DNA from 3 places in the Peribacillus phoenicis genome. Region 3 is predicted to be linked to each of the others. Evidence: riboswitches for the same ligand, from Rfam matches in the RefSeq annotation. Region 3 holds a riboswitch; each other region holds the start of a gene.
The links. A riboswitch is a leader RNA that binds a small molecule or an ion and turns the genes downstream of it on or off. The one in region 3 is predicted to bind cyclic di-AMP.
Positions count from the first base shown of each region.

Region 1: it holds a riboswitch for cyclic di-AMP, as region 3 does, so the genes downstream of both, ABC374_RS20545 (APC family permease) here and ABC374_RS27870 (cation:dicarboxylate symporter family transporter) in region 3, are expected to answer to the same signal.
Region 2: it holds a riboswitch for cyclic di-AMP, as region 3 does, so the genes downstream of both, ABC374_RS01620 (TrkH family potassium uptake protein) here and ABC374_RS27870 (cation:dicarboxylate symporter family transporter) in region 3, are expected to answer to the same signal.

Region 1 is NZ_JBDFMF010000001.1:4,177,365-4,187,424, forward strand. Features, by position in the region: gene ABC374_RS20530 (NADPH-dependent FMN reductase) at 1-52, shown strand, start outside; gene ABC374_RS20535 (glucose 1-dehydrogenase) at 121-906, opposite strand; gene ABC374_RS20540 (RhaT/GlcU family sugar-proton symporter) at 922-1,776, opposite strand; gene ABC374_RS20545 (APC family permease) at 2,205-4,031, opposite strand; cyclic di-AMP (ydaO/yuaA leader) riboswitch at 4,170-4,315, opposite strand; gene ABC374_RS20550 (GtrA family protein) at 4,640-5,095, opposite strand; gene ABC374_RS20555 (glycosyltransferase family 2 protein) at 5,055-6,077, opposite strand; gene ABC374_RS20560 (DUF6044 family protein) at 6,093-7,763, opposite strand; gene galU (UTP--glucose-1-phosphate uridylyltransferase GalU) at 7,935-8,795, shown strand; gene ABC374_RS20570 (bacitracin ABC transporter ATP-binding protein) at 9,051-9,191, shown strand; gene ABC374_RS20575 (cytochrome P450) at 9,620-10,060, shown strand, end outside.
Region 2 is NZ_JBDFMF010000001.1:328,132-338,191, forward strand. Features, by position in the region: gene ABC374_RS01605 (class I SAM-dependent methyltransferase) at 286-987, shown strand; gene ABC374_RS01610 (STAS domain-containing protein) at 1,356-2,189, shown strand; gene ABC374_RS01615 (potassium channel family protein) at 2,324-2,980, opposite strand; gene ABC374_RS01620 (TrkH family potassium uptake protein) at 3,004-4,335, opposite strand; cyclic di-AMP (ydaO/yuaA leader) riboswitch at 4,510-4,652, opposite strand; gene ABC374_RS01625 (hypothetical protein) at 4,982-5,173, shown strand; gene ABC374_RS01630 (MFS transporter) at 5,508-6,767, shown strand; gene ABC374_RS01635 (TetR/AcrR family transcriptional regulator) at 6,813-7,412, opposite strand; gene ABC374_RS01640 (ABC transporter ATP-binding protein) at 7,530-8,255, shown strand; gene ABC374_RS01645 (ABC transporter permease) at 8,252-9,268, shown strand; gene ABC374_RS01650 (GNAT family N-acetyltransferase) at 9,358-9,807, opposite strand; gene ABC374_RS01655 (MerR family transcriptional regulator) at 9,914-10,060, shown strand, end outside.
Region 3 is NZ_JBDFMF010000004.1:141,413-151,472, reverse strand. Features, by position in the region: gene ABC374_RS27895 (efflux RND transporter permease subunit) at 1-1,427, opposite strand, end outside; gene ABC374_RS27890 (TetR/AcrR family transcriptional regulator) at 1,617-2,495, shown strand; gene ABC374_RS27885 (diacylglycerol/lipid kinase family protein) at 2,625-3,518, shown strand; gene ABC374_RS27880 (hypothetical protein) at 3,648-4,310, shown strand; gene ABC374_RS27875 (efflux RND transporter periplasmic adaptor subunit) at 4,325-5,584, shown strand; cyclic di-AMP (ydaO/yuaA leader) riboswitch at 5,786-5,933, shown strand; gene ABC374_RS27870 (cation:dicarboxylate symporter family transporter) at 6,107-7,366, shown strand; gene ABC374_RS27865 (class I SAM-dependent methyltransferase) at 7,426-8,169, opposite strand; gene ABC374_RS27860 (hypothetical protein) at 8,375-9,157, shown strand; gene ABC374_RS27855 (hypothetical protein) at 9,297-9,443, shown strand; gene ABC374_RS27850 (D-alanine--D-alanine ligase) at 9,628-10,060, shown strand, end outside.

The DNA of each region.
Region 1 (10,060 bases), on a different contig from region 3:
CGATACGGTCGTCGATAATTTCATTAGCTGGTATAATCATCATACTCGTTAATGCTTTTAAAACAAGAATCCCAGCAGGATTAAACCTGCTGGGATTCTTGTTGCATCATAAAACAAAATTCATCCTCTTCCAGCTTGGAACGCTGGGTATTTTGTCATTCCGCCGTCTGCGAAAAGAGTGATACCCGTTACATAACTGGACTCTGAAGATGCCAGCCATGCAGCAACCGCAGCAATTTCTTCAGGCTTTCCGATATACCCCATCGGAATCATGCTTTCAAGATCCTTCTTCTTTTCGGGATCTTCAAGCTTGTCGGCATTTATTGGTGTGGCGATGGCTCCAGGACCAATGCTGTTTACACGGATCCCTTTTGGTGCATATTCAAGAGCCAGGGTCTCCGTAAGCAGCTTCACCCCGCCCTTGCTTGCCGCATAGTGAACGAATAAAGGCCAGGGTATCATCTCATGTACACTGGACATATTTATAACATTCCCTTTAATGTCGTTCTCGACAAAATACTTGATAGCTTCACGGCAGCCTAAGAAATTTCCCGTTAAGTTGGTATTGATTACCCTATTCCAGTCGCTTAACGGCATCTCGTGAGACGGAACCGGATTTTCAATTCCTGCATTATTGATGAATATATCGAGTTTCCCGAAATTCTTTATCGCTGATTGAACAAGGTTAATCACATCTTCTTCAACGGTGACATCGCCTTTTACTGCAATAGCTTCCCCGCCATTTGTTTTGATTTCCTCCATTACACTATCCGCTTCCTCTGATTTAGTGCGATAATTAACCACGACCTTTGCCTTTTCCTTAGCAAAGCGAATGGCCATCGCTTTTCCTAAACCAGTGGATGAACCGGTTATAACAACGACCTTACCTTCTAAATCTGTATACATATAATCACCCTCCACTTAACTTTTTGCCATTCCGAGCATAATCCCAGCTATGATGATCAAGATAATTCCGATTATGATTCCAATTAGTTGGCGCTTCGTTTTCTTTTCACGTAAAATGATGATCCCGCCAAGAGTTGAGATGACAATGCCCATTTGCGAAAGGGAAAAACTAGTGGCCACTCCCACACGGGGCTGGGATATGAATAAAAACATGTTCCCTGCAGCCCATATCAATCCCGGAATGATATTGCGAATCGTATATTTGTTAAACGGTTTATGTTTAAAAGTCAATAACAGACCGCCTATCACCATCCCTATCGCTTGAGGGAACAACGCTGACCACCCATCAACATCAAAAAGACGGGCCACGACCACATAAACCAAATAACCGAATGTCGAGATGAGGAGAATAACAATTCCTTTCTTCAAGTTTCCCGATTTGCCCTCTTTTGATTCTTTATCCTCCAGTGAGGTCAAGACAATTCCTATAATAATGAAGACTAATGCCAAGACGCCTAAAATGATTGCTTTCATTGTTGACCATTCGTTAAAAACGATGACCCCGAATAAAGTCGTTGAAATGAGCTGCATTCCAGTAGATATCGGCATTGTTTTGGATACTCCCATTAAATCAATGCTCTTAAGCTGATTAGCTTGTCCAACGGCCCAAAACAATCCAGAAACAACTCCGACTCCAAACACCAGCAATGACAACTTAATATCGGCAAAAATATAAACACCTATTGAAAAAATCAATGCGCCAATCGTTGTACCCAGTGTTTGACTATAGGGCCCACCCCCGAGTTTCACATTAAATAAAACGATGCTTCCCCAGAATATTGCCGGCAAGAGAGCTAATAATATATCCATTTTCAACCCCCATATATGTAAGTTCAAAACTAAGCAGTAAATTTCCTTATGTCTTCTTTTTAATATGTTCGCTTTTTTTGAATTGACCCTTGGTAATTTTATGAAGTGTTTTTGCCAAAAATAGTGTTCAACACAAAAAGGGCTGCAGAGGCAGCCCTTTTTATTGATACTAAACATATCTTTCATCAATGATGTTCCCAAACCAAACCTTTAACTCCTTCTATCTAAATGTTATAACAAAGTTGATTGGAGAGAAAGGTGCGAGACTCCTGCGGGAAAAGCGCGTCTAAGGGAGACCCCGCAGGCGCAAGCCGAGGAGGCTCCCTGACCGCCCGCGGAAAGCGAGTACCTGGAGCGGAAATTAACGTCCAAATTGTACAAGCCATAAAAAAACTGTTCAATGTTTGCTTCTTTTCTTGGAAATGAACTTACTTCTTCAAATGATATGGCACTGTCGTAACAACCACATTTCTTCTATAAAGTAAGTAGGCGCGAATCAGTAAACTTGATTGGTTATGAAGTATATTGTGCCAGCCCTTCTTCGGAATGAATTGGGGGATGATCACCGTAACTTTATAATTGGCTTCACTGGCCTTATGTTCAACTGTATCCACAAATTTAGTTAGTGGCTGAATGATACTTCTGTAATAAGAATTCAGTGTAACGAGTCTTACATCCGGTTGCCATTTTTTCCATTTTTCCTCGAATTTCTTTTCATCTTCTCTTTCAAAAGCAACATAAACGGCAATAACCTGATTTGCTGATAGAGATTTTGCATAATTTAAAGAGTTCTCAACCACATGAGTAATACCCGCCACAGGTACAATGATGATATTTCCTTCAATTGGTAAGATCGGCTCACATGTTGTAATCCTTAGTTGGTCACCAACTGCTTCATAATGCTTTCTAATTCGATGAAAAATTAAAATGATGATAGGTAAAAAAATCAAAACAGGCCAAACCTGAGTAAATTTGGTTAAAAAGAATATCATCGTGACGATAAAGCTAATCATGGCACCAATTGAATTAATGGTTAGTTTCATCATCCAGCCTTTTGGCTTTTCGCGAATCCATTTAACAATCATCCCAGTCTGGGACAACGTAAATGGAATGAATACCCCTACCGCATAAAGCGGAATGAGATTTTCTGTATGTCCTTTAAATGCGACTATTAAAATGATGGATGCAAGTCCTAGTATGATGATTCCATTGGAATACCCTAATCGGTCCCCTCTAATCGTAAACGCCCTTGGTATGAATTTATCCTTTGCCAGATTCACCGCAAGCAGAGGGAAAGCCGAATAGCCAGTATTGGCCGCAAGTATCAAGATCAAGGCAGTCGTACCTTGAATGAAGAAATACATGAAATTCCGTCCAAAGATCTCTTCCGCAATCTGGGAGACGACCGTTACCTCTGCGCTCGGAACAATGCTTAGATAATAGGCTAAGAATACAATTCCCGAAAATAATACAGCTAGCAATGAACCCATCGCTATTAATGTTTTCGCAGCATTATTCGGGGCTGGATCTTTAAAGTTCGGGATTGCATTGGAAATCGCTTCGACTCCTGTCAATGCGGAGCTTCCTGATGCAAATGCCCTTAGCAGTATAAATAAACTGATGCCCGCGACCGGAGTCCCGATTGATGCGTGCAATTCCGGTGAAACTCCTCCCGTCAAAATCTTGTAAATTCCAACACCAATCAAGATGAACAATGCTAAAACGAATAGGTACACCGGATAGGCCAAAACAGAGGCCGACTCCGTAACCCCCCGAAGGTTCAGGATTGTAAGTAGAATCACGAAAATGATGGCTATGACCACATTATATGAATGCAGGCCGGGAAAAGCGGACGTGATTGCATCCGTACCTGCAGAAACACTAACAGCCACAGTTAATATATAATCGACCAGCAAAGATCCTCCGGCTATCAGCCCTGGATTGACACCTAAATTGTTTTTTGAAACTACATATGCCCCCCCGCCATGCGGATAAGCGAAAATGATTTGTCTATAGGACAAAATCAAAGCAGTTAACAAGATCAATACCCCGATCGCGATAGGGATTGAATACCAGAATGCTGCAGCACCGACCGTGATCAGAACGATCAATATTTGCTCCGGTCCATATGCAACCGAAGACAAAGCATCAGAAGATAATATCGCCAAAGCCTTTGTTTTGTTAAGCTTTTGTTCACCAAGTGCATTTGACTTTAAAGGTCTCCCTATCAAGAACCTTTTTATAGAAGATAACATCAAGAATTCACCACCATAGTTAATTTATAAGTTTATGTTGCCCAGCTGTAGCAAAAAACAAGACGAAACACAAAAATGCCTACAAGTCATAGCTAAATAGACCTGTAGACATTAATTTTTTTGTCTAACAAGCTCCACCTTCCTTCTCATATAACGCTTACGAGGTTAGCTGTCGGATTCGGACCTAAGAGTAGCCCTACCTTTTAAAAAGGATTCACCCCTTGGATTGTAAACAATCCCAATAACGGGTCCCCCGCACCATAAGGTTTAAGCGATTTAGAAATATGAAACTGTTGATTATCATACTCCCGTGAAATGGAAATGTAAATGAAAATTTTGCTTAAAAATAAAATATTATATGTAAGTGAGGTTTTGTTCTTGACGTATAGAACATAAGTCTTCCAAACTCATGGATTTGAAGGAAGGATAAGAGGTAAATAAACGGTTAAAAAGAAAATAATCAAGGAGTCAATGAACAAAAGGTGGTCCGAAAGGGTAAAATGATCAGCCACATGGAGATGGCGAGGCGAAATTAAACAGATCTGCCCCAGCTTGGATAGTCATTAATTCCCGTCCAATCGGGGGCATTATTCAACTGATCCACCCTATTAGTTCCTTCCTTCTTGAATTGGTCTCAAATTGCTTTTTTTAAAGACAAAGTATTTCTGGCCAAGATAGTTAAGTACTGTATAACAGATTGTTCCTATCAGCACAGCCACATTTTGTTGTATGGATAAAGAAACGGATCCTTCCAGTGATTCTGCAATGGCTTGGCCTATAGAATAAGCGGCGGAATAGCAAATCAGGATGACGCAAAAGAAACGGGCAACTCCTCGCCGCCATTCTATATCGCTTTTAAAAGTAAAAGTCCTGTTCAAAAGAAAACTCGTTACAGCTCCCGTGCCATTGCCGAAAAAGGTGGAGACCCAGTAAGATAATTCAAGAACATTCATAAGAAAAAGCATGATGGAAAGTCCAACCGCTGTATTGACTATTCCAACCAATAAAAAGCGGATAAAGGAGTTAGTGTGTTTTAGATAGTTTTTCAATACTGTTCCGTTCATTGTCTAGTTGCTCCCGTTTTGTTAAATCGAGCGGATTAAATAAATCCAGATCAACAATATATTTAGGCCGGCGTTTAGATTCATTATAGATTTTACCGATATATTCCCCAATCAAGCCGACAGCAATCAACTGCAGTCCGCCGATCAACCATATGGAGGTGATTAATGAGGTCCAACCAGTTTCGGTCTGTCCATAAAACTTTAACCATAAAAAGTAAGACCCAAAGAGTAAGCTAATGAAAAAGGAAAAACATCCTAGCCATAATACAAGCCGGATCGGTGTAACCGAAAAGGAAGTAATGCCATCAAGCGCAAAAGCAACCATCTTCTTAAATGGATATTTCGTTTCCCCAGCCAATCTTTCTTTTCGGTCATAATAAACAGAGTCCGTCTTAAACCCAATGAGCGGAACAATCCCCCGTAAAAATAGATTCGTTTCATCAAATCGTTCCAACTCCGCGATTGACCTTTTGCTCATTAGCCGGAAATCGGCATGATTATAGACAAGGTTAACCCCCATCTTGTTCATCAATTTATAAAAACCAGTTGCAGAGGTTCGCTTAAAAAAAGAATCAAGGTCCCTTTTCTGGCGGACACCATATACGATTTCACATCCTTCATTGAATTTCCGAATGAATTCAGGGATGACTTGAATATCATCCTGTAAATCTGCATCAATGGAAATCACACAATCCGAGGCTTCTTTGGCTGTAAACAAACCTGCCAGGAGTGCATTTTGATGTCCTGCATTCCGGGAAAGCTTTAGCCCGCGAACAAATTCATTATTGATCGTTTCCTTATAAATGATCTTCCAAGTTTGATCTTTGCTTCCATCATCAACCAGCAGAATTTTACTTTGACCAGAAACAACGTTTTCTTCGACTAATCCCCTCATCAATCCACAAAGCTGGGAAATGGTATCATGCAAAACGCTTTCTTCGTTATAACAAGGTACAACAATCGTTACTATCGGTGAATTCATTCAATTCCCCCCTTTTCACATGACTCTGTATAAATAAATTTTCCATACGCTTCCTTTTTCCGTGAAAACCTTATCTAGCACCAATCCGTTTTCCTTCGCGTTGTTGATTGGGATGGAAGAAAATATATACTTGCCGCCTAATCCTTTAAACGCATCCATTTTAAGGTCCAAATTTTCCAGCTCTTTCTTCGAGCCTTTCTTGAACATATAATGCTTCCCAAGCTCATCGGTAAATAGGTAACAACGTCCTCCCCATTCATCAAAGTAGATTTTGATGTTTTTATTCTTAGCCAATTCGTTTTCAATTATTTGACGAAATTGATGTTTGTAAGAAAGCGGATAGAAATTGTTATAGCTATCGAGCGTGTAAAATCCATTAAATTGTGCGATTGCAGGATGCAGCCCAATGCTAGCAACACGATACTCTTCCTGTGGACGGTCAATATGATCTTTTATTTCTTGAAAAAGGCTTTCTGAATAGAACTCTTTGAAAGATGGTTTTTTATTGTGAGTGATTTCTTCATTGAAACCCATTAAAATCATAATTTGAACGGCGATGAAAATAGAAAGGGTTTTCTTAGCATAGTCGCTGTGTTCCCAAATGATTTTTATCGCGAGGGCAAACCCCAAGTAAATCACCATCGGCCTTAAAAAGTGAAATCTGGCAAAATTAAAAGTATCCAAGGTGTGAAACCTTTCCGTCAAAGGAAGCCATCCTTTATAAAACCAAAATGCGTACCACGCTGAGAGCATAAAATTCAAGCCGAATAAAAAAACATATACCTTTTCCTGTCTCCACAGTTTTTTGGTCAGAATGATATAAAGGGCAAAGACTGTTATCGGCAGGATGATAAGCGCATGTACAGTCATGACATGCGTATGTCCAAGAACGAAATTTTTGAAAGTAAGCTGTATGACCCAATCGAGCGGCAGCCTAGCGTGAAAATATTCATCTCTACTATTTGGCTCCGAATCAAAAATGAATGAAGACACCAAACGATACTCCACCAAGCCAAAAATGAAGGTCATGTACACGATCGAAAGAAGGAACGTTATATTCCACCCTTTTCTCCTGATCACATCCGTTAGCCAAAGAAAGCCCATTGCAACAAGAAAAAAGAAAAAACCAAGCACGATGCTTGAATAAAGCGGTAAAAGTGTAAGGACCAAATAATTCTTCCACGAATGATCCTTGCTGCGAATATTCAAAAAAGCCCAAAGTGCAAGCGGCATCCCAAGTGTACTGAGCATTCCCGATGGCCAAAATGGGGTAAGGGCAAAGGCCAAGGATGTTCCAACCCTTATCCAACCTGATTGGCTTCCTGTAACCAAATGTTTCTTTAATAGGATATACATACCAAAGAATGCAATAAATCTTGTTAATGCCTGGCTTATTGCATATGCAACCATTGTCGGAAAAAGTGAATGAAGCCAAACGATAATACTGAACTCACTGCCAAAGGCATTTCGGGGAAGTCCATTCATGATCTGGGGAATTTTGGCGTCTATCGCACCGAATAACTCACCGCTTTCTGAAAGGACTTTATACCAGGCAAGGTTGGAATCCAAATTATCATGTACGCGAATATGCGCATTTTCTCCAAGGATGAATAAAGGAGAAAGATATAAAACAATGACGAGTAAGGCAAAAAGGATTTGTTTTCTCTCTTGTTTTTCAATTGGCAAAATATACACCTCTTGACCAAATTCATATATCCATAATATTTGCTTCAAAGGTAAATCTATTCTTTTTCAGGGATTTATTTTAACCTTTTTTGATATAGGTCAACCAATGGCCACATAAAATGAAGGGTAGAACAAAAAGCGTATAAAAGAACCTTAAAAAGGGGCTGGGCTATGATAAAGAAAGCGGTGATTCCAGCAGCCGGTTTAGGAACACGATTTTTACCTGCTACGAAAGCTCAACCAAAGGAAATGCTGCCGATTGTCGATAAGCCGACCATTCAATATATTATCGAGGAAGCGGTTCAATCAGGGATTACAGATATTATCATCGTTACGGGTAAAAACAAACGTGCCATTGAAGATCATTTCGATAAATCCATTGAACTAGAAATGCTTCTGCAAATGAAAGGTCAAAATGAGCTGCTTAAGATCGTGGAGAACATTTCCAACATGGTGGATATCCACTATGTAAGACAAAAGGAACCTTTAGGTCTGGGCCACGCAGTATTATGTGCCAAAACATTTATCGGAGACGAACCTTTTGCCGTCCTGTTAGGGGATGATATCGTGGATAGCCAGGTTCCAGCTTTGAAGCAGTTAATGGAGCGGTATAACAAGGTTCAAGCGAGCATTATCGGATGTAAGGAAGTGTCACCTGCCGATGTCTCCAAGTATGGGATCGTAAATTTCCAAGAACGATATGAGGATTTATTTCTGGTAAGAAACTTAGTGGAAAAGCCTAAAGTGGAGGATGCACCTTCAACACAGGCGATTATTGGCCGATATATTTTATCACCTGAGATTTTTGAAATCCTTGAAACCGTACAGCCCGATCGGAAGGGGGAGATCCAGCTTACCGAAGCTTTAGACCTTTTGTTAGAAAAGGAACCATTATACTCGTATATCATCGAAGGAAATCGATATGACGTCGGCGATAAATTCGGCTTCCTTCAAGCTTCAATAGATTTCGCCATGAAACGACCTGAACTTCGTGATCAGCTAATATCATATTTAAGGCTGCTGTTCCCTTAATCAAGTATATAACCCACGCCCAATTGCCTAGAGGTGATTGGGCTATTTCCACATTGGATTCAACCCTTTGATGGTAACATTTCCACGTACCATAATCTCTAAGCTAAATATAACTGTCTTTATTAATGCTTCCATGAAATGTAAATGCAAGTGAAAATGTTGGACAAAGATAGAATAATTTATTAAAAGTGAGGTTATGTTGATAACGTATCCTTCATTATTTATCCAAACAACTATATCCAGAAAGGATTGTACATGCATAAAAAAACTAATAATCCAATAATATCAGATGAATTCTTAGATCAAGTGGTTAAGGAAATCAATGCAGAATTTGGCGGGCCCATTAATGAAAAAAATGATCGTTTCCAACATGGGGACGATGAAGAAAGAAGTTAAATCCCACATCATTAAATCTTATGCTTTCCTGAAAACCTCTGGCTCTATTCAGCCAGAGGTTTTTTTATGGCTAACTTAAGTAGCTTTTTTTCTTCATAGAATTATCCGCCCTTTCTTTAACGACTTGTCCAAACCAATTTAGCTGATCCTCATAGAATGATTACATGTAATTATTTTAAAGAAAGGGGAAAAACCACATTGAGCCACGCTGATGATGTGACATCACTCTCGGGATAATCAGCAAGACGATGTTCAGCATGGAATTCAAGGATTGGTATGAAATTGTTGGAAAACCGTTGGAAACCGCTTTAAGAATTACAGTCAAAAGGATGAGAAAGATTTTCCGTATGCCATTATGGGTACCCACCAAAATCAACCGTGAATATAAAAAGGCGATACAAAGACTTGATAAAGTGATTTAGGGCATTATTGAAAAACGGAAGAACGACACAGTAAAACATGAAGACATGCTTGGGATCCTGATGGACGCCCGTGATGCCGACGACGGATTGGGTATGACAGGCCATCAGGTCCGTGATGAATTAATGACTATTTTCCTTGCCGGTCATGAAACGACAGCAAATGCTCTTTCCTGGGCAATGTACGCAATTTCGAAGCATCCAGAAATTCAAGCCAAGCTTTTCAGTGAAGTGAATAGCATAATCGGTCACGGGACCCCCAAGCCTGAAGACTTCATGAAATTACCATACACTCAAAATATCATTCATGAAACACTTCGCCTGTACCCGCCACTGTATATCTTATCCCGTGATGTGACGGAGGATGTCGTAATAGGAGGATATCGCTTTAAAAAAGGCGATATGATTCTAATAAATTCTTATGTGATGCAGCATGATCCAGAGTATTTT
Region 2 (10,060 bases), on a different contig from region 3:
CTGTAAAGAGCATGTAATATTTGACATGCTTATATAAAACCCATGTCCTTTCTAACATGGATAATGAGCCGATCATCGGGTTATTTAGTAAGAATGTAACATACTATCAGAAGGCTGTTCGAACGCATCTTTGATACCTTTAAATTCCAGTGATCATCATATAATCAACAAGTCCAATTGTGTCTGAACATTCTATGTCACTCATTTTTGATGCAGCTGTTACATAGGCACAGGCCGAAATCAGTATAATTAAATGGTTGGATACAATGGGAAGAGGTGATGGTTTTGTCCGAGACGATAACAACCTATGAAGATCTATTGAATATGCTCGACTCGTTATTGCGTGAGCCAACTGGATTCTGGAATGGTTTTTATGAAGACCGCTCCAAAGGGGTTCCCTTTTTCGAAAATTTCCCTGATGAAAATTTGGTTGCATATTTTGATGGTGGGTTAATCCGGCCAGGAAAGGTTCTTGAGCTTGGGTGCGGACCTGGGAGAAATGCCATTTACCTTGCTCAAAAGGGCTTTACCGTCGATGCGGTGGATCTTTCAAAGGAAGCCCTTGAATGGGGGAAAGAACGATCGGCAGAAAAGAAAGTGCACGTGAACTTCATTCAAAGGAATATATTTGATTTGGACATTGAGGAAGGGCAATATGACTTCGTCTTTGATTCAGGTTGTTTTCACCATATTGCTCCACATAGAAGGATCAATTATTTGGAGATGGTGAAAAAGGCGTTAAGGCCTAAGGGATTGTATTCGATTACTTGTTTTGTCGAGGGCGGCATATTGGGTGGTGCCGATATTTCGGATTGGGAAGTATATAGGCAAAGAAGCCTTAAAGGCGGATTAGGTTTTACGGAAGAAAAACTCAGAAAGATATTCAAGGATTTTGAAGTGGTGGAAATACGTAAAATGAGGAAAATGGAACAATCGGATGAAACCTTTGGGGTGCAAGGTTTATGGACGGCTTTATTTATGAAATGAGAAGGCGAAAGGGTTTTAAACGGAGGATCTGGGATCAGGTCCTATTTGCGTGGAAATTGTTAACAAAAAATAAAAATGGTAAACTATAACAATACAATAGAATTTTAGGAACGTAGATTTACCAGAATGATAGATGAAGGCTTTTGCTGATCTTTTTTTTAAAAAAAACAGTGGTTGCATGGTTTCAAAAACAGCTGGGAAGGTATATGGAAAGAGGGGCAATTGGGCATCAGAGCATAAGATTTTAAGTATGGAAGAGGTTATCTTCGATGCTTACTTTGTTGATAATATTTCAATACCCTGACAATGCCGTTTTCAGCGTTAGATTTATCGATTGCTTTTTATAAAAAACTAAATAGGAGGAGTTTATGCACGTAAATAAAGAATTATATTCCTTTTTATTGGGTGTGGCAGCACAACTGACTGAGGATTGGTACGCATCATTGAATAAAAGTGATAAGGCGGGTGTTTATAGTTCATCCGATCCCAAAGTGATTAAAAAACTTAAGCAGCAAAATAATGAATTCCATTTACGTTTCTTTCAGGTCTTTGATACAGAGGAGAGGGAATTCTTTAAGCAGCTTGGTGATTGGATTGAAGATATCGGTCAGGATGAGCAGCATTTAAACACACCCATCTATTTTATATTGAGGGAGTTTTTCCGAACGCAAGAGCAATACCTGGATTATATTGACCGGTTTGTGAAATTGCATGGAGATCAATATACACAGGAGGAAATAAACTCCTGGTATCGGATAGTGGTGAAGGTGTTCAGTGAAGTGATGGAGAGGTTTACGGAAGCCAATCATAGATATGCCAATAAAATTATGAAAGCCCAACAGGCAACGATCGATGAATTGAGCACGCCCATCATTTCGCTAAAAGATAACACGGCATTGCTTCCCCTGATAGGCGATATTGACACGGCGAGGGGCATGTCCTTGCTTGAAATCACATTACAAAAGTGCGCTGAAAAAAATGTCACCAGACTTTTCATTGACCTATCTGGCGTTCATGCGATAGACAGCGGATCCGCACACCAGCTGTCTCAATTGATTGAATCCTTACATTTGATCGGAATTCAAACAACCCTTTCAGGACTTCGGCCGGAAATCGCCATGACTGCCGTTAAGCTTCAACTGCCTTTTGATAAAGTGACGATAAAGTCCACTCTTGCCCAAGCGATCAGTACGATAAAATAATACATACATATCCAGGGCACGGGGATGCTCGTTATGAATTTCATCGAGAAGACCTCCATATGGCGGTCTTCTCGTAGTATTAGCATTCAAAATAGGTATCGGGCTACATAAAGCAAGAGCCGGAACCTGCCGGATTATTCAATATTGGCAAAGACGGCCAGATCTTCTTTATTGCCAACCACTAAAAGCATATCTTTTTCATGGATATCCTGATCCGGTGAGGGTGCAATGATAATTTCTCCATTACTCACGATGGCAATGACGCTGATATTATATTTTGCCCGTAAATCAAGCTCCCTGAGGCTTTTTCCCTTCATGCTCATGGGGAGGATGATTTCCTCGATATTGTATTCTTTAGAGAGCTCTATATAGTTCAGCATGTTAGGGGAAAGGAGCTGATTCGCGACCCGTTCCCCCATATCCCTCTCAGGATAGATGACCCAGTCGGCACCGACTTTTGTGAGCACCTGACCGTGATTTTTATTAAGTGCTTTGGCAATGACCTTTTTGATCCCAAGCTCTTTTAAAAGCAAGGTAGTTAAAATGCTCGATTGCATGTCATTTCCGATGGCTACGATGACACAATCGAAATTACGGATTCCGATTGCTTTCAATGTCTCTTCTTCAGTCGTGTCCGCCATGACCGCATGGGTAACGTTCAGTTCCGCATTCTCGACTCTTTCCTCGTTGACATCAATACCCAAAACCTCTTGACCGGCCGTATATAATCTATGGGCCACACTGGTTCCAAATCTGCCTAAACCTATCACGGCGTATTGTCGTTTTCCCATCTTTTACACTCCTCCATTCATTATTAACCAATCATGATTTTCCCTTTTGGCCGGCGGAACGGATCTGGCTTGCGCCTCATGGCGATAGCAAAGGCCAAAGTCAAAGGACCCACCCGGCCTGCAAACATCGTGAAAATGATGAGCATCCGGCCAACCGGTGATAATTCTGGGGTCAAACCCATTGAAAGTCCCACGGTGGCGAAAGCTGAAGTGGCTTCGAACAAAATCATCAAGAAGTCAGTTCCGCTTTCAGTGATGGTCAGCAGAATGGAGATGATTGAAACCACGAATACACCAATGAATGTGACGGATAATGCTTTAAAAATCGTTTCACTCACGATGCGGTGGCGGAACAATACCACATCACCCTTACCTTTGATCTGTGACCAAACCGTTCCGACAAGCGTCGCCAATGTAGTCGTTTTAATCCCGCCGCCAGTCGATCCGGGTGATGCCCCAACGAACATCAAGAAAATGATGAGCAGTAATGTAGGCTGAGTTAAATCAGGGATATTCAGCGTGTTGGAGCCTGCCGTCCGTGGTGATACCGATTGAAATAAAGACGACAGCGTTTTACCCATGAAAGATAAAGGCTGCAATGTCTTTGGGTTATCAAACTCGAATAAAAAGATTAAAACCGCTCCGGCAATCGTAAGGGTCAAGCTAGTCGTCAGAACTATCTTCGTATGTACGGATAAACGATGTGTATTCCGATATTCGTATATTTCATTCATCACGATAAAGCCTATCCCGCCAAACGTGATGAGGAAGGCGACGGTAAGGGTTACGAATGGATCCGATACATAAGGGGTCAAACTCCTGAATTCCCCCATTAAATCAAATCCGGCATTATTGAAATTCGAGATGGAATGAAAAACACCGTAATAGATCGCCTTGCCGATTGGCATGTCAAAAGAAAAGCGAATCGATAAAATAAGTGCACCCATGCCCTCAATGATGGCCGTGAAAATTAAAAGCCGTTTCACTAATCTGACTACACCCGCCATGGATAGATTATTTAAGGACTCCTGCAGAACTAACCTGCCTTTTAAAGAAATCTTTTTGCCTAATAATAAAAAGAAAAACGTCGCAAATGTCATGAACCCTAAGCCGCCTACCTGAATCAATGTTAGGATGACCAACTCACCAAAAGTGGTGAAGGTCGATCCCGTATCCACTACGACCAGTCCTGTTACACATGTAGCTGAAGTCGAGGTGAATAAAGCATCCAGAAAAGAAAGACCATTGCCATTTTCTGTGGAAATCGGCAGGGTCAATAAATAGGCCCCAATAAGTATCAGGATGGCAAAGCCGAGTACAAGTATTTTTGGCGGATCCAATAAAATTTTTGTCATTCTCAAATGATCATCCCTACCCATAAAAAAATTGTGTAAAACTGTATGACATTTCAATCATCAATCTGCTTTTCGAATCTTTTTAAAGGCATAATAAAAAGACCTGCGAAAACATCGAATAGCTGTATTGCCACAAAAAGCGTGCAAAAAAGCTCCCGAAATAGGCGGTCTTATGACCTCCTTCGCTTTAGCCGACGAAGTTAGCTGACGGGTAGGATGGCGAAAGAGCTGATCTCATCCCTTCTGCAAGGCAGAATTAACCCCAAATGATTGGGTCCTCCGTACTCATTTTCCATGAGTTTTGGCCGAAATGCATTAAATTGATAAACGTATTCTACTCCCATCATTTAGCAGTTGTAAACCCCTAAATCGTAAAAAAATATTTCTTTAACAAAACTGAAAATTTACGTTTTATTTACATTTAGAAAACGTATTGACAAATATTAGTTAGCACATTATGATAGGTTCGATTAATCCAATTATGATAACCGGCATCGATGTACTTTATTCAATAGTTTCAAACAAAACATGCTATTGCGAATCAAAATTTGTAACATATATATTATGTTTCTTTTGTAAAAGATAAAGGTAAAAGCAGTACATTATTATTTAAATTCAATACATTTTATTAAAAAGGCGGGCAATTATGGAGAAGACGTTCAATAGATATGTTATTAATGCTACAGGCAAGGGTGGCCAAACATATTTAACACAATGCCAGGATAAAGATGCACTTAGGAAATGGATAGCCGATCATGAGGATCAAATCATCATGAATGAGTTAAGGATAACGGATAAGAAAAAGAATCCGTTTTTAAAATTGTTTTCCCTAAGGTAATTCAACTGAATCCAACATTCATTAGCGGTATTCAATTATGTATTCCTGTGTTCTATCCGGAACGCTGAGCGAAAAATCCATATCTTGTTTTGCTTTTAAACTCATTTATTTTGAATGAGTTTTTTTGCGTTATTTACATTATAAAAACATTAATGTTAAAATTTAGTAGTTAAGTAGGCGTAAAGAGGAGAAAAGTAAATGAAATGACCACTTTCCAAAAGAGCCTTTAACGACAGCCGAGGATAGTTAGGGGGGGCACCGCAAATTGATCTCGTCCCGAGACGCATTGCTGGGGGACCGGGTTTTTTATTGTTCGGTCAAAGGGGGAGAAGCGATGAAATTAAGAAATACATTAGTATCTTGGAAATACCCTTCCATTCTTTTGTGCGGAATAGGAATCTCCAACTTTGGTTCTTGGGTTTATTTCATTGCCCTTAATTTAATCGTTCTGGATATGACTGATTCAGCCTTGGCGGTAGCTGGTCTTTATATCGTTAAACCGATGGCTTCCATATTAACGAATGTGTGGGCAGGCAGCGTGATCGACCGGATAAATAAGCGGAATCTGATGGTGGCACTTGACCTATTTCGCACGGTATTCATAGCATTGCTGCCATTGACTTCTTCTATTTGGGTCATCTATTCCCTTGTCTTCGTGGTCAATATGGCAGGGGCCATGTTCGTAACAACATCAAGGTCGTATATTACAAAATTAATTCCCATTGAACAGAGGAAACGATTTAACTCATTACGAAGCTTAATGGATTCTGGAGCTTTTTTGATTGGACCGGCGCTAGCGGGGATCCTTTTCATGATCGGTACGCCCGTTTTAGCGATTTATATTAACGCGGCTGCCTTATTACTATCCGGTATCATCACCCTATTCATGCCTAATCTTGAAAAGGATCATCCCCTTGAACAATCCAGTCATTACCTGTCTTGGACCATCATGAAAAAGGATTGGGGCATCGTCCTGGACTTCAGCCGGAAATCTTCCTACATCATGCTCATTTATTTCTTATTCAGCTGCATGGTGGTGATGGAAACGGCCATCGATTCCCAAGAAGCGGCGTTTGCCAAGGCCGTGCTCCTTTTGTCGGACAGCGATTACGGATTCCTTGTAAGCATCGCCGGGGCAGGCATCATTGCTGGGGCCATAGTCAATGTCGTATTCATCAGTAAAGTGAAAATCTCGCACATGATCGGTCTTGGATTTTTATTTGTCTCGATAGGTTATATGATCTTTGCCTTTTCGAATTCCTTTTCAATGGCCGCCATCGGTTTTTTCATCATTGCCTTTTCATTGGCTTTTGCCAACACCGGCTTTCAAACCTTTTATCAAAATAATATTCCGGTGGACATCATGGGCAGGGTCGGAAGTGTTTTTGGCTTGTTAGAAGCATTATTGATCATCATATCTACCGCAATTGTTGGTGTTTCAGCTCATTTCATTTCGATTCGGTTCGTGGTGATTTCAGGTTCCATGATCATGTTCGCTTTATCAATTTTATTGTCGATGCTTAGTATGAATACCTCCAAAAGGAGGTATTATTCCGTTGGTGATGTAGAGGTAGAAGCTAAGGAAAAGATGTAATCCGATTTAAAGGCATGTTGATGGAACATGCCTTTAATGAATCGTTCATTGGATGAATGTGCGCAATTGGCTGATGAAGTTCAAGATTTGAAAATGGATTTTCGCCATTTCTTCCGCCGTTTGTTCTTCACAGTTCTCTAGCCACTCAGTAATCACCCCTAAAATCGCCGATGTAAGGAAGGCGTGCATATACATGCGGAATGCTTCTTCTTTAGCTGCTGGATGCAGGCTGATCAAACGCTCCAACAGTACTTCACCGAAAACTCGCTTTATTTTTTTCGCAAAAGAAGGATCGCCCTGATCACCAAGAATGGCCCTTAATGCGTGAGCATGTTCACTGATGAATTGAAAAATCGCTATGAAAGGCGGGTAAAGTTGTTGTTGATGAAGAGCCAAAAAAGCCTCTTTCGGCAAAATGGCAGTAATGCGGGTTTGAAGTTCATGTAACAATTCTTGCTGTAAGTGATCCATCAATTCATATTTATCTGTGTAATGCAAATAGAATGTGCCCCGATTAATGTTGGCTCGCTCTGCAATTTTCTTCACTGATACATGTGAGAACCCCTCTGCTTCAATGAGTGCAATAAAATGATGTTGTATCTGCTTTTTCGTCTTTTGTACCATATCCTCATGAATCGATGCCATGGAATGTCTCCTTCACTAAACATTTTTCCAAATGTGTTGATTGTATTAGACCGACTGCTGCCTTAGAATGATGATACACTCAACACCGTGTTAATTAAAGAGGGAGGATGTGTGTGAATGAAAAATGCGATTTCCATTGAAGGAATGGCTAAGGGTTTTCAGCAGAAGAAGGTCATTCAGCCATTGAGCCTGAATATTGAAAAAAGCGGAATTTTTGGATTATTAGGTCCATCCGGATGCGGAAAGACGACCTTGATTAAAATGATTGTCGGATTGATTAAGCCCGATGCGGGTAAAGTCACGGTTCTGGATCATGAAGTGCCAAATGAAGCATTGTTAATGGATGTCGGCTATATGGCACAGTCCGATGCTTTATATACAGAACTGACGGGAGCTGAAAACCTCGAATTTTTTGCGAAGCTATACCGTTTTTCGAAAAAGGAACGAAGGGAACGCATTCAATATGCAGCTGAAATCGTACAGTTGACGAATGATTTGAACGTACGGGTTGCCCATTATTCAGGGGGAATGAAACGCCGTCTGTCACTTGCGGTTGCACTCATCCAAAATCCGGAGATTCTCATTTTGGATGAACCGACAGTAGGAATAGACCCTTTGCTGAAACAATCGATTTGGCAGGAACTTGAGCGTTTAAGAAATGAAGATGATAAGACGATCATCATCACGACGCATGTGATGGATGAAGCGGAACGATGCGATAAACTGGCGATGCTGCGTGAAGGTGAAATCATCGCGGCAGGAACCCCTGCAGCTTTAAAAGCAAAATTTGCCGTAGAAACGCTAGATGATGTTTTTTTAAGGATTGGAGGCAGCATGAAATGAGAATTGCCTCTCTTGTTACTCGTATTACCCAGCAGATGCGCCGGGATCGAAGGACGCTCGCTTTATTTTTCCTGGCTCCATTGCTCATTTTAACGCTCATGTATTTTATTTTCGATACAGAAGCAAGTGATTTGAAAATCGTTGTTACAGGCAGTGATGAAACGATCGTTAAAGCATTGAAAAAAGCGGATTTTCAAGTAACGGCTGCTAAGGAATTCTCACAGGAAAAGATGATTGAAAAGGATACGGATGGCTGGCTGCATGTTGAAAATGGCAAAATGAAACTCACACTATTGAACGACGAACCGACCCGTGCAAAGGCCGTTCAAATGCAAATGATGCAAGGCTTGCAAGGGAATGAAAAAAACACACCTTCCATTGAGGAGCAATATGTTTACGGAGATGCCAACACGAAGGGTTTTGATACCTTCAGTCCGATGCTCGTCAGCTTTTTTGTTTTCTTCTTTGTATTTTTAATAGCGGGGATTGCGCTTTTGAAGGAGCGTACAAGTGGTACGTTGGAACGGCTGCTTGCCACCCCGATTAAAAGATACGAAATCGTAGCGGGCTATGTGATCGGATATGGCTTATTTGCTCTCGTTCAAACGATAATTGTCGTACTATATGCTGTCAATGTGTTGGACATCGTCCTTGTTGGCTCCATTTGGCTCGTTTTACTGACGAATATACTGGTCGCGCTCGTTGCATTATCGCTCGGTACATTACTATCGAGTTTCGCGACATCTGAATTCCAAATGGTACAATTCATTCCGCTGGTCATCGTGCCGCAAGTCTTCTTTACAGGGATTTTCCCATTGGATGGCATGTCAGACTGGCTCCAAAAAATCGGCAAGATCATGCCTCTCTATTACGCATCTGATGCCATGAACGGCATTATGTACAAAGGCTTCACGTTCAATGAGGTCTTACTGGATCTGCTCATTCTCCTGACCTTTGCCATCGTTTTTATCACCATCAATATCATTAGTTTAAAAAAATACCGTGCACTATAGCTCTTTAAAAAAAGCCGGATTCCTGGAACATGAGGAACCGGCTTTTTTGTTTTCTGGACATACTTTTGAGTTAAAAAGGATATAGATACTTATACCTTTTTGATCATGACCTTTTCATTGTTATAATCTGATTCGCCATTGAATGCAAAGCCGAATTTCCTATACAAATTAAGGGCAGCCTGATTATCTTCGACTATGCTTAAATAGATTTCAGGACAATCATATTCTTCTATTATTCTTTTTATTAAAGCCTCCAACATGATGCTTCCAAGCCCGAAACCCTGATGTGCAGCGTCAATGAAAAAGCGGTCTAACCACACTCTGCCATTTTCGCCTTCCCCAGGGAAAAATCCATACATCGCAAAGCCGACCAAGATATCATCATAATAGAGCCCAACTGGCCTGTAATATTTACATTCCTTAGCGTCTTTTAAACATTGTTCAGTCGTTTCGATGTAAGCCTTTTGCTTTTCGTATATTCGCAATTTCAAAATATCCGTCACATTTTCGTTCGAGACTTCATATATAGTGGTCTTCATCATTTATTTTCCTTCCTCATTTCGCACCTGGTTATCCGCTTTGTTATCATGATATATTAATACCCTAAGGTATATGGTTACCATATAGTCAAGAGGAGAGATCGTAATGCCCGATGGAAATGTAGGCAAATATTTTACTACTGGCGAATTCGCCAAATTATGCAATGTAAAAAAACAAACGCTCATTCATTATGATGAGATTGGGCTTCTTACTCCCGATTTAAAAAACGAAAAGGGCTATCGGTATTACTCT
Region 3 (10,060 bases):
GCTAAAGGCAGGTATACGGCTACAGTAACGATTGTCGATGAAAGGATAGGGATGAACATTTCCTTAGTGGCTGATCGTATTAATTCGCCGCCTTTTAATTGTTCTCCTTTTAAAGCCATTCTTCTATAAATATTTTCAATGACGACAATGGAGTCATCGACGACTCGGCCAATGGCAACCGTCATGGCTCCAAGTGTCATGACATTCAATGAAATATCCATTTGTTTGAGCACCAAAAGTGCGGCTAACAGGGATAATGGAATCGAAATGACGGAAATGAGAGTCGTTTTAAAGTTCCTAAGGAACAGCATGATAACAATGACGGCAAACAGACAGCCGAAGAGTGCCTTGCTGATCATGGTTTCAACAGAATCTTTAATCGGTTTAGCTTGATCAAGCGTAGTGTGTACACTTACGCCTTTAAACTCTTCTTTGAAATTAGATGCTACTTCGTTTACTTCGTCTACGATTGCAACTGTATCGGCATCAGGCGATCTTGTAACCTGGATTCCAATCGATTCGCTACCGTTTGTTCTTGAAATCGATTCAGCCTTACCGGTGATTTTAACATCGGCAATGTCTGATAATTTGACATTTTGCAGTTGGGCAGGACCTGTTGCCATATCAGGAGTTGATTGATTGGTTTCCGATCCGGTTTGTGCTGGCGTTCCTGTTTGAGAGCCGCCGGTTAAAGGTATCTTTATATTTTTCAGGTCTTTTAATGTGGAGATGTTTCCATCCACAACGATCGTTTTTTCTTTATCATCAAAGTTATATATGCCAAGCGGCATGTTGACGTTTGCGGCCTGGATAACCTTCTTTACGGTTTCTTCATCGAGCCCGTATTGAGCCATCTTTTCCTCATCGAATACAAGGCTGCCTTCATTTACTTGTTGTCCGGAAATTGATACGGATGTCACGCCGTCAATCCCTTCAAGTTTAGGCACCAACACCTCTTCGACGTTTTTTGTAAGAGCTGGTAAATCAGAACCCTTATCTGTTACACTGAGGGCGACGACAGGAAAAGCGTTTAATTCTAATTTAGAGACGCTTGGGGCATCCACACCCTCAGGCAGTTCTAATTTCTCTAAAGCTTCTTTCACTTCTTTTACAGCGTCGTCCATATCCGTATCATAATCATATTGTAATTGGACGGAAGAGGCATTAGCCATGGACGAAGAACTGACTAATTCTACTCCTGGCAAATTTGTTACTTTCTGCTCAATCTGGTCCGTGAGTTTATCTGCTACTTCTTCAGGTGCAGCTCCAGGATATACAGTGGAGATGCTTATTAAAGGAGTCGAGATGCTTGGAATGGTTTCTTGTTTCATGTTTAAACCTGAGTATAAACCAGCTGCAACGATGATGATCGTAAGCAACCAAATTGCCAATTTATTCTTTAATGAAAATTTAATTATTGAATTCAAGCTTGTACCCTCCATACATAAAATTGTGACTAATCGGTCACAAGCTCAAATATATAGTATATGGATTATGATTGCAACAGATAATATTCGTTAGCGTTAACGTTGTGATTTCAAGGGTTTTGGGATACAATTTGGAAGATGTGACCCACTGGTCACCAACGGATAATTTTAAGAGATAGGATGAATTTGATGAAAGAAAAAAATAAGATGATCATAGATAAATCTGTAGAACTTTTCGCGGAGAAAGGCTATCATGCCACTTCCGTTCAGGAAATTGCTGAAAAATGTGGGATAGCAAAGGGGTTTTTTTATAATCATTTTAAGTCGAAGGAAGAATTACTGGTCTCCATTTTTAAATTTTATTATGAAGCGTTGACGGACTCATTGCTTGATCTTGAACTGGATGCTTCGTTGTCCAGTAAAGACAAGTTCATGAGGCAAATCACTGTTCACATTGAGCATATGACGGGAAATACCAACTTGATTCAAATGATGATGCAGGAACAAATGGTCCATATCAGCAAAGAACTAGATAGATTTTTACATTATATCCATGAAGAGGGCTTGATTTGGTTCAAGCGTAAAATCACTGAGTTATACCCGGGACTTTCGGCTGATCTTTTGCCGGATTGCACCATAATTTTGGATTCCCTTTTCAAAGGATATATCGGAATATTGATCAGGAAACAAAATGCTTTCGATGTGGAATTGTTACCTAGCTTCATATTGAACCGGATGGATTCAATTATCGCAAGCCTGCAGAACATGGAAGATCCATTATTGAAACAATTTCCCCTACCAGGATGCTCGATGCGGGATATGAGCCCAAAAGAGGAAATCCATTCGATCATCGTCAGGATGCTGGAAGTGGAAACACGTAAAGAAGAGGGCATGGATACACGTAAAAATACGGAAGCTTTAAAGGCGATCCAGGAAGAATTTTCAAAAGTTAGGCCAAGCCCCATCATCTTGGAAAGTCTTTTGTTATTTTTGGAAAAAAATGATAAAAGAAGTCCCTTGTCTTCAAAACTTATCTTAATGATGAAGGATTATTTGACAAGTTTATGAAGGCTTATCAGAAAGGGGCGTATAGCCTCTTTTTTTCATGATTCTTAATGAGTTTTAAAAGCGAGGGTTTAGGAAAAGGTAAAAGTGATGGGAAGAAAACAATTCTTTCTATAATATGGAGGCAAAATCATGCGATGGAAAAAGGGAATGCTGATTTATAATGAAAATGCCGGTAATGATAAACTCGAAAGGAATCTTGAGGGTTGTCTTCCAATAATAGCTCCGCATATTGATGAGTTTCTCATTATGAAAACGAAGGAAAAAGGCGATGCATGCCGTTTTTGCTTGGAATATGGTGAAGCCATGGATGTAGTTTTCGTTTTAGGAGGAGATGGAACGGTACATGAGTGTGTAAATGGCCTTTCGCCGCTTCCGAGGCGGCCGCTGTTTGGGGTTTTACCTGGAGGGACTTGCAATGACTTCTCCAGAACATTAAAGATTCCTCAAAATGTTCGTCAAGCTGCAGAAGCATTAGTGAATGGCAAGGTTCGTTCAATTGATATTGGCCAGGCCAACAACGATTATTTTTCTAATTTTTGGGGAGTAGGGCTTATTTCAGATGCATCAAGCAATATTGATGAGCAGGAAAAAAACAGGTTTGGAAAGATAGGATATTTATTAAGTGCTGTCAGGACGATTGGCGAGAATGCTCCCTTTTCCTATAAACTAAAATATGATGGGAATGTTATTGAAGGGGAAGCAGTTATGATTTTGGTTTTGAATGGTTGTTTTATCGGCACCAATTTATTGCCCTTTCCCATGATCAGTCCAGATGATGGACTCTTCGGCGTTGCCATCTTGGAAAATGCAAGCCTTGGTGCATTTTTAGAAATAATAGCGATGAAGCGTTCATGGACGCAAAATATGATCTCTGACTCTGGGGTGAATTATTTACAAGCCGATACCCTGACCATTGAAACCAAGAGGCCGCTTGATGTGGATATGGATGGAGAGAACTATAGACGAACTCCTGCACGCATTAAAGTCCTTGCCCAACATTTGTCAGTATTAACTCCAAATTAATATGGCGGATTAAATTTGAATGGGAATGATTATGTGTTTTTTTTGTATATTCATTCCTTATTTCTGCAATTGTTTCCAAAATAAGATAAAATATATGAAGATATATCAATTTTTGCAGGAGGTCCACATATGGTGTACCAGGTCAGATTAATAAAGGGCCTTTTAGAGCCTCATCGGAGTCGTTATCAGCTTCAAAATGCAGAGGCAGTCACAAAGCTTGGATTGAAATTACTATTTTTATATTTTCTTAGTCTTATAGTATTCGCCATTGGGGGATATTTTGGCATTGGTTCAGAATCATTTTCCAAAGAAATCACGAATATGAGTGCCGAAGAATTCGAAGGAGCAAAGTTGCTGATTTTGAGCGGCAACATAATAACAGGCATAATCGACCCTTCCATATACATATTTTTATCAGCTCTATTCTTTTGGATCGTTACAGATATCCCATATATAAAATTAGTCATCGTTCAAATGATTCTTTTTGTCTTGCAATTAGTGGAAAAAATATTTCTGATTCCTCTATTCGTTTTAATGGATATAGGCAGCGATGCCAATCCTTTTTCGTTGGGGATCATCAGTCAGTATTTTCTCAGAAGTGATTATTTCATTCATTTTTTCAGCGAAATCACCATTTTTCAATTTCTTATTATTGCTTTGCAATATTTTTATTTAAAGGAGTTTTCAGAACGAAATAATTATTTGGTCCTTTTAATGATTGTTCTATTCTATCTGGCCACATGGTTTGTTAAAGCCTTTTTAGCATACATCCAAGTTGGCGTATTTGTATAAGGCGGGTGAAATGAATGAGCGGGAAATGGAAAATGGCGGCGGTCTCCATTGCGTCGGTAGTGTTAATAACCGTTAATTTATACCTTATTGAAAAAAAAGAAAGCAAAGTGGAACGAACTGTTTTCGTTGAAAACTGGACAAAGGTAAAAAAAGATACAATTACGGATACTATTCAAACAAATGGGGTAATTAAACCTGTAGAAGAGTATGATATCTATTTTGACACCAAGAAAAATGATTTTAAGAAATTCCTTGTTAAAGAAGGCGATGCGATTACGGCTGGCTCCTCGTTGTTTGAGTATACGACGACTGAACTTGATGCTCTTAAAGCGAATTTAGAAGCGGAGAAAACGGAAGCTGAGGGAGAAATTGCAGGGATTGAGGAATTCATAGGGAAGTTGAGGTCTTATCAAGGGAACCTGACCAGTAACCCTGATAAAGCAGCCATTGATGAATCGGTGGAAAAAAACTTGAAAATTGATATAACAACAAGTTCCTCAGATCTTATTAAAAGTAACATTGAGCAAGAAATGTACAAGCAGGAGCTGGAAAAAAACAGCTTGAATGAAAAAGTGAAAATGCTTGACGCTAAATTAAGTTCAATTGAGGGTCAGTCCGGTGCGATCATGTCGACGAGTGAGGCTGATGGTGTAGTTAAAAATATCAATAAAAACCTGAATAATCCCATTATATCCATTGTTTCGACAAATATGGCAATTGAAGGGGATTTCACCGAAGAGGAAATGAAAAAGGCTGAAGTGGGCATGACTATAAAAGCAAGTTCCTCTGATTCAAAAACGGCATTGAAAGGGAAGATAGGCCGCATCCATTCCTATCCCGCTGAAGAGCCGTCATTAAAAAAAGATAACAGATTTCCATTTCAGGCACTAATCGAATCGGAAGGTGAAGAAACGGAAGCTTTGTTGGTGGGATCCAAAGTGAACCTTACTGTAATAACCAATGAGAAAGCAGGTGTCCTCTCCATTCCTATAGAGGCGGTACAATACCATAAACAGCCTTATGTTTACAAATTGACTAAAAAAGGCTATGTGGATAAACATTACATTACAAAAGGGCTTAAGGCTGAAGGGATGCAAGAAATCATAAAGGGACCGTCGGTGGGTGACGTCATTCTAATGGAGCCGGATGTGGCGAAGAACCATTCTTATTTTATTACCCCGATCCAATTTGAAAAAGTGAAAGCGGCAACTTATAAAAAATTCACCTCTAGGGAAAAAGTAAGATTTCTGTTGCTTGGCTTTTTGGAAAAATAACCGCTTCTTACATCAAGAGAGGTGATGTCAAATTAGTTCTTAATTATATATCAATATAACTTATGTGATTAAAAATCGGGAAGAGTAATTATAGATACAATAGTCTTTAATGCAGAATATTCAGACATATTTAAAGATTTTTTCTAGAACTAATGCGAATTAATATTTACAGATTATCATTTTTAGTATAATATTTTATTATAAGTTAACTCGCTTAATCTTATTCCAAGAACGGGGGACCCATTTTTGTGGATTTTATCCGCTAGGGGTGAATTCAGAAATGAAAGGGCATTTGTGTTTCCAATTCCTAACCCGACAGCTAACCTCGTCAGCGTCTTTAAGGGAACATGTGTGAATATTCACGCCAATAAGAAATCGACACATGAAGTGTCTTTTTTTTCGGCGTAAAGACAGAGTTTTTCAAAAAAAGAAAAATTACTTTCTTTTTATTAGTATCTTGTTTCCCTTACCGAGACAAAAATGTTTTTGCATCAAAGACTTTATGGAAGGTGAGGAAAGTAAATGAAGAAATTCAAATTAAGTTTAGCTAGCCAAATTTTCATTGGTTTAATTCTAGGGATTATCGTTGGTGCCATTTTTTATGGTAATGAGTCGGCCCAAAGCTTTTTACAGCCATTCGGAGACATTTTCCTACGAATGATTAAAATGATCGTAGTGCCGATCATCGTATCCAGCCTTATCGTTGCAGTTGCCGGTGTAGGTGATTTGAAAGCGGTAGGTAAACTAGGTGCTAAATCATTATCATACTTTGTTGTCGTAACTATGATAGCGATTGCTGTTGGTTTAATTTCAGCGAATATTATCCAGCCTGGTGCTGGTGTGAATATGGATAAACTGGAACAAACTGATATCTCCACATATGTTGATACAGCAGAAACTAAGCAGCATGAATCGTTCGTAGATACACTTGTACACATCGTACCATCCAATCCAGTTAAAGCAATGGTAGAAGGCGATATGCTAGCGATCATTTTCTTCTCCGTGTTGTTTGGACTTAGTATTGCGGCCATCGGTGAAAAAGGTAAACCAGTATTCCGTTTCTTCCAAGGTGTAGCTGAAGGAATGTTCTACCTGACTAACATGGTCATGAAATTCGCTCCTATCGGTGTATTTGCATTAATCGGTGTGACTATCTCCAAGTTCGGTTTGGAATCTTTAATTCCGTTAGGAAAGTTAGCGCTTTCTGTTTACGGAACAATGATTTTCTTTGTAATTGTCATCCTGGGTCTTATTGCAAAATTTGTAGGATTCAATATCTTTACATTGATTAAACTTCTAAAAGAAGAATTGATTCTTGCTTTCTCTACTGCAAGTTCTGAAGCGGTTCTTCCGAAAATCATGGAAAAAATGGAGAAAGCGGGATGTCCGAAACATATTGCTACATTTGTTATCCCGACTGGATACTCTTTTAACCTTGATGGTTCTACATTATACCAAGCGTTAGCAGCTATCTTCATCGCTCAAATGTACGGAATCGATTTAAGCGTGTATGAGCAAGTTACGCTGATGCTAGTGTTAATGATCACATCCAAAGGGATTGCTGGTGTACCAGGTGTATCTTTCGTAGTTCTTTTAGCGACATTGGGAACTGTCGGTATTCCTATTGAAGGTCTAGCATTTATTGCCGGTATCGACCGTATTCTTGATATGGGACGTACAGTAGTAAACGTTATCGGTAATTCACTTGCGGCAATCGTTATCTCTAAATGGGAAGGTCAATTCAACCCTCCTTCCAAAAAAGAATTAGAACAAGTTTCTTAATACAAAAAATCCAGAGTGACATTTCACTCTGGATTTTTTTTGAATTAAAAAGTTCTTCCTTATTTTTGGACGATCCAGAAGCGGCAATCGGAAGAGAAAGCGATGACATCATCGTTTTCATGGAATAATTCACTTCGATAAAAGCTTTCGATGACTGTAAACCGTGCTTCCTCCAGGCACTCATGGACTTCAAGTTTAGTTGGGATATGGAGGTAAGTATCTTCCTGAAGCGTCTTTCCGGATGTGAAAATATCCCCAAATTCATAAAGCCTCTCATCTTGTTTACCAACACACCAAATCATTTCCTCTTGCTCCCAAAAGTTCAGGTAATTTTCGTTTTTATCACGGTCATGTGTTGTGAAAATGAAGAGTCCTTCAGGTTTTAAAATACGGTTGATTTCTTTTAAAGCCAATGTGCGGTTTTTTCGCTGGGGAATTTGCATTAAACCATTAAAAGCGAAGATTGCTTTATCGAATGATGTGTCGTTGAAAGGGAGGTCGGTTGCATCGCCAAGGATAAAGGGTATGTCCAGGTTATATTCATGCCCAATTTTTTCGGCTTCATTAAGCATGGCAGGAGTCAGGTCGATTCCCGTTAGATTTTGGAATCCTTTTTTATATAGAGCGAAGGTGGTTCTTCCTGTACCGCATCCGATATCAAGGATTGCATCTTCCCGATTTAAATATTTTTCGAATGCATAATCCTCTGATTGCCACAAACCTAATTTTTTAGTTGCATCAGCATAAACGGAAGCGGCTCCATGAAAAGAATTAATGATAAAACCTTTTTCAATTTTATCCATGATTTAATCTTCATTCTTACTATAATATGGATATTTCTAGTTTGTCGAGTGTGTTCCTTAACATATTGGTTAATATGGAGTACATGTTTCGCATTATTCACATGGTGCTGATGATGATTAATATTGGGGGTTATATAACTTACGTGAAAACCCAAAAGTTTGGTAAAATAACATTATTGATTAAGAGCTCGGAGGGGGTCAGGTTATGAAGAATGATAGCAATGATATCTTATATATGTATATGCAGGCTTCCGAACGGTTTGTCCTTTTCAATGGACTCAATTTTCGTGAATTCGTCTATTCGCTGCCATATACCTTGGATTCCATCTTATTATTGAAACATGAATTCAATGGCGGGGAATACAATTTGAATGTCCTGCTAGAGAGTGCTTCATCTGAAGATATTGCGAAGCTAGTTAAAGAAAATGTCCGGGCATATGGAGATTTCTGTTGGATCGATTTTGAAGAAAGAGAAGGGTTGGATGAATTGGATGGAAGGGAAATAGCGGAACTATTATATTTAGGGCACGCAAAAACTCATCTGGATCCTCCGTTTTTCCGTAAATTGAATAATCAATTTGTGTACCTTGCCCAGGATGATGGCTGGTTCAATAAAATTTATTTTCGTTCTCTTTCGACATATTATAAGATGTTAGGAGGCCTGATTCCACTAAAGCTGGAGCTTTTAAAAGTAGAGAGGACTTGGCTTGGAATCAGAAAGAAAAGAGAGCTGACGGCGATTCCGGCAGAAATCATTTCTTCCTTGGCTCATATCCTGGCAGAGGGGCTCGTTTTTTCCTTTCGGCATGTTAAGTATACAAGAACGAAAATTGAGATACCGGCATGGGTCGTAGGGGATTATTTAAACATGGATGAAATGCATGATGACTTTTCAGGTAAAGATATTAAAGAGCCGGATGCCTTTATTATCTTCAATCGAAAAGAAAGGGTATGGGAAAGCGTTATTAAAAATACATCATTCTCCTGATTATCCAAACTTCCGAGGTTCGTGGAATGGATTATTTGGCACCTTTGAATTTTTTTAGGTGTAAGACTTACCATCTCATGCATAAAAGATAAGAGAGGGCGACGCACAGGATGTGCTAGCACAGGAGTTGCCACAGGATGTGGCGGTTTTAACCTGCGTTCCGCTTATGGTAATCATTGGAAAAGCGCCAATGATGGAAGTTTCGCTTTACCCCGCATTAACAGGCTGTAAGGAAAGCGGTGGCAAATGTAATGAAAAAGAAATGTGGTGGGCCAACAGCCTGTAAACGTTCGATTGCGACGCACAGGATGTGCTAGCACAGGAGTTGCCACAGGATGTGGCGGTTTTAACCTGTGTTCCGCTTATGGTAATCATTGGAGAAGCATCAATGATGGAAGTTTCGCTTTAACCATTTTAGTGTAAAGTGATACAATGAACATGGTTAAAAGAATATTGGAGGGTAATAACTCATGAAAACTAAACTTGGTTTGCTTTATGGTGGAAAATCTGCGGAGCATGAGGTTTCTATGCAGACGGCTTTAGCGGTCATTAAAGCTCTCGATTTAGCAAAGTTTGATATATATCCGATTTACATAACAAAAGAGGGTTCATGGATTAATGGACCGAAGTTAACAGGACCTGCCGAGAGTGTGGATGCATTGACATTTTCATCGGATAAATCGAGCTCGCCCCTTGCCTTGCAGGCACATTCAACTGAAGAAAATAGTAAATCAACAGGGTATGACGTAATTTTCCCATTGCTTCACGGACCAAATGGAGAAGATGGGACCGTGCAAGGGATGCTGGAACTATTGAACCTTCCTTATGTAGGGAATGGCGTATTGGCTTCATCAGCAGGAATGGATAAGGTCATCATGAAAAACATTTTTGCCCAGGCGGGAC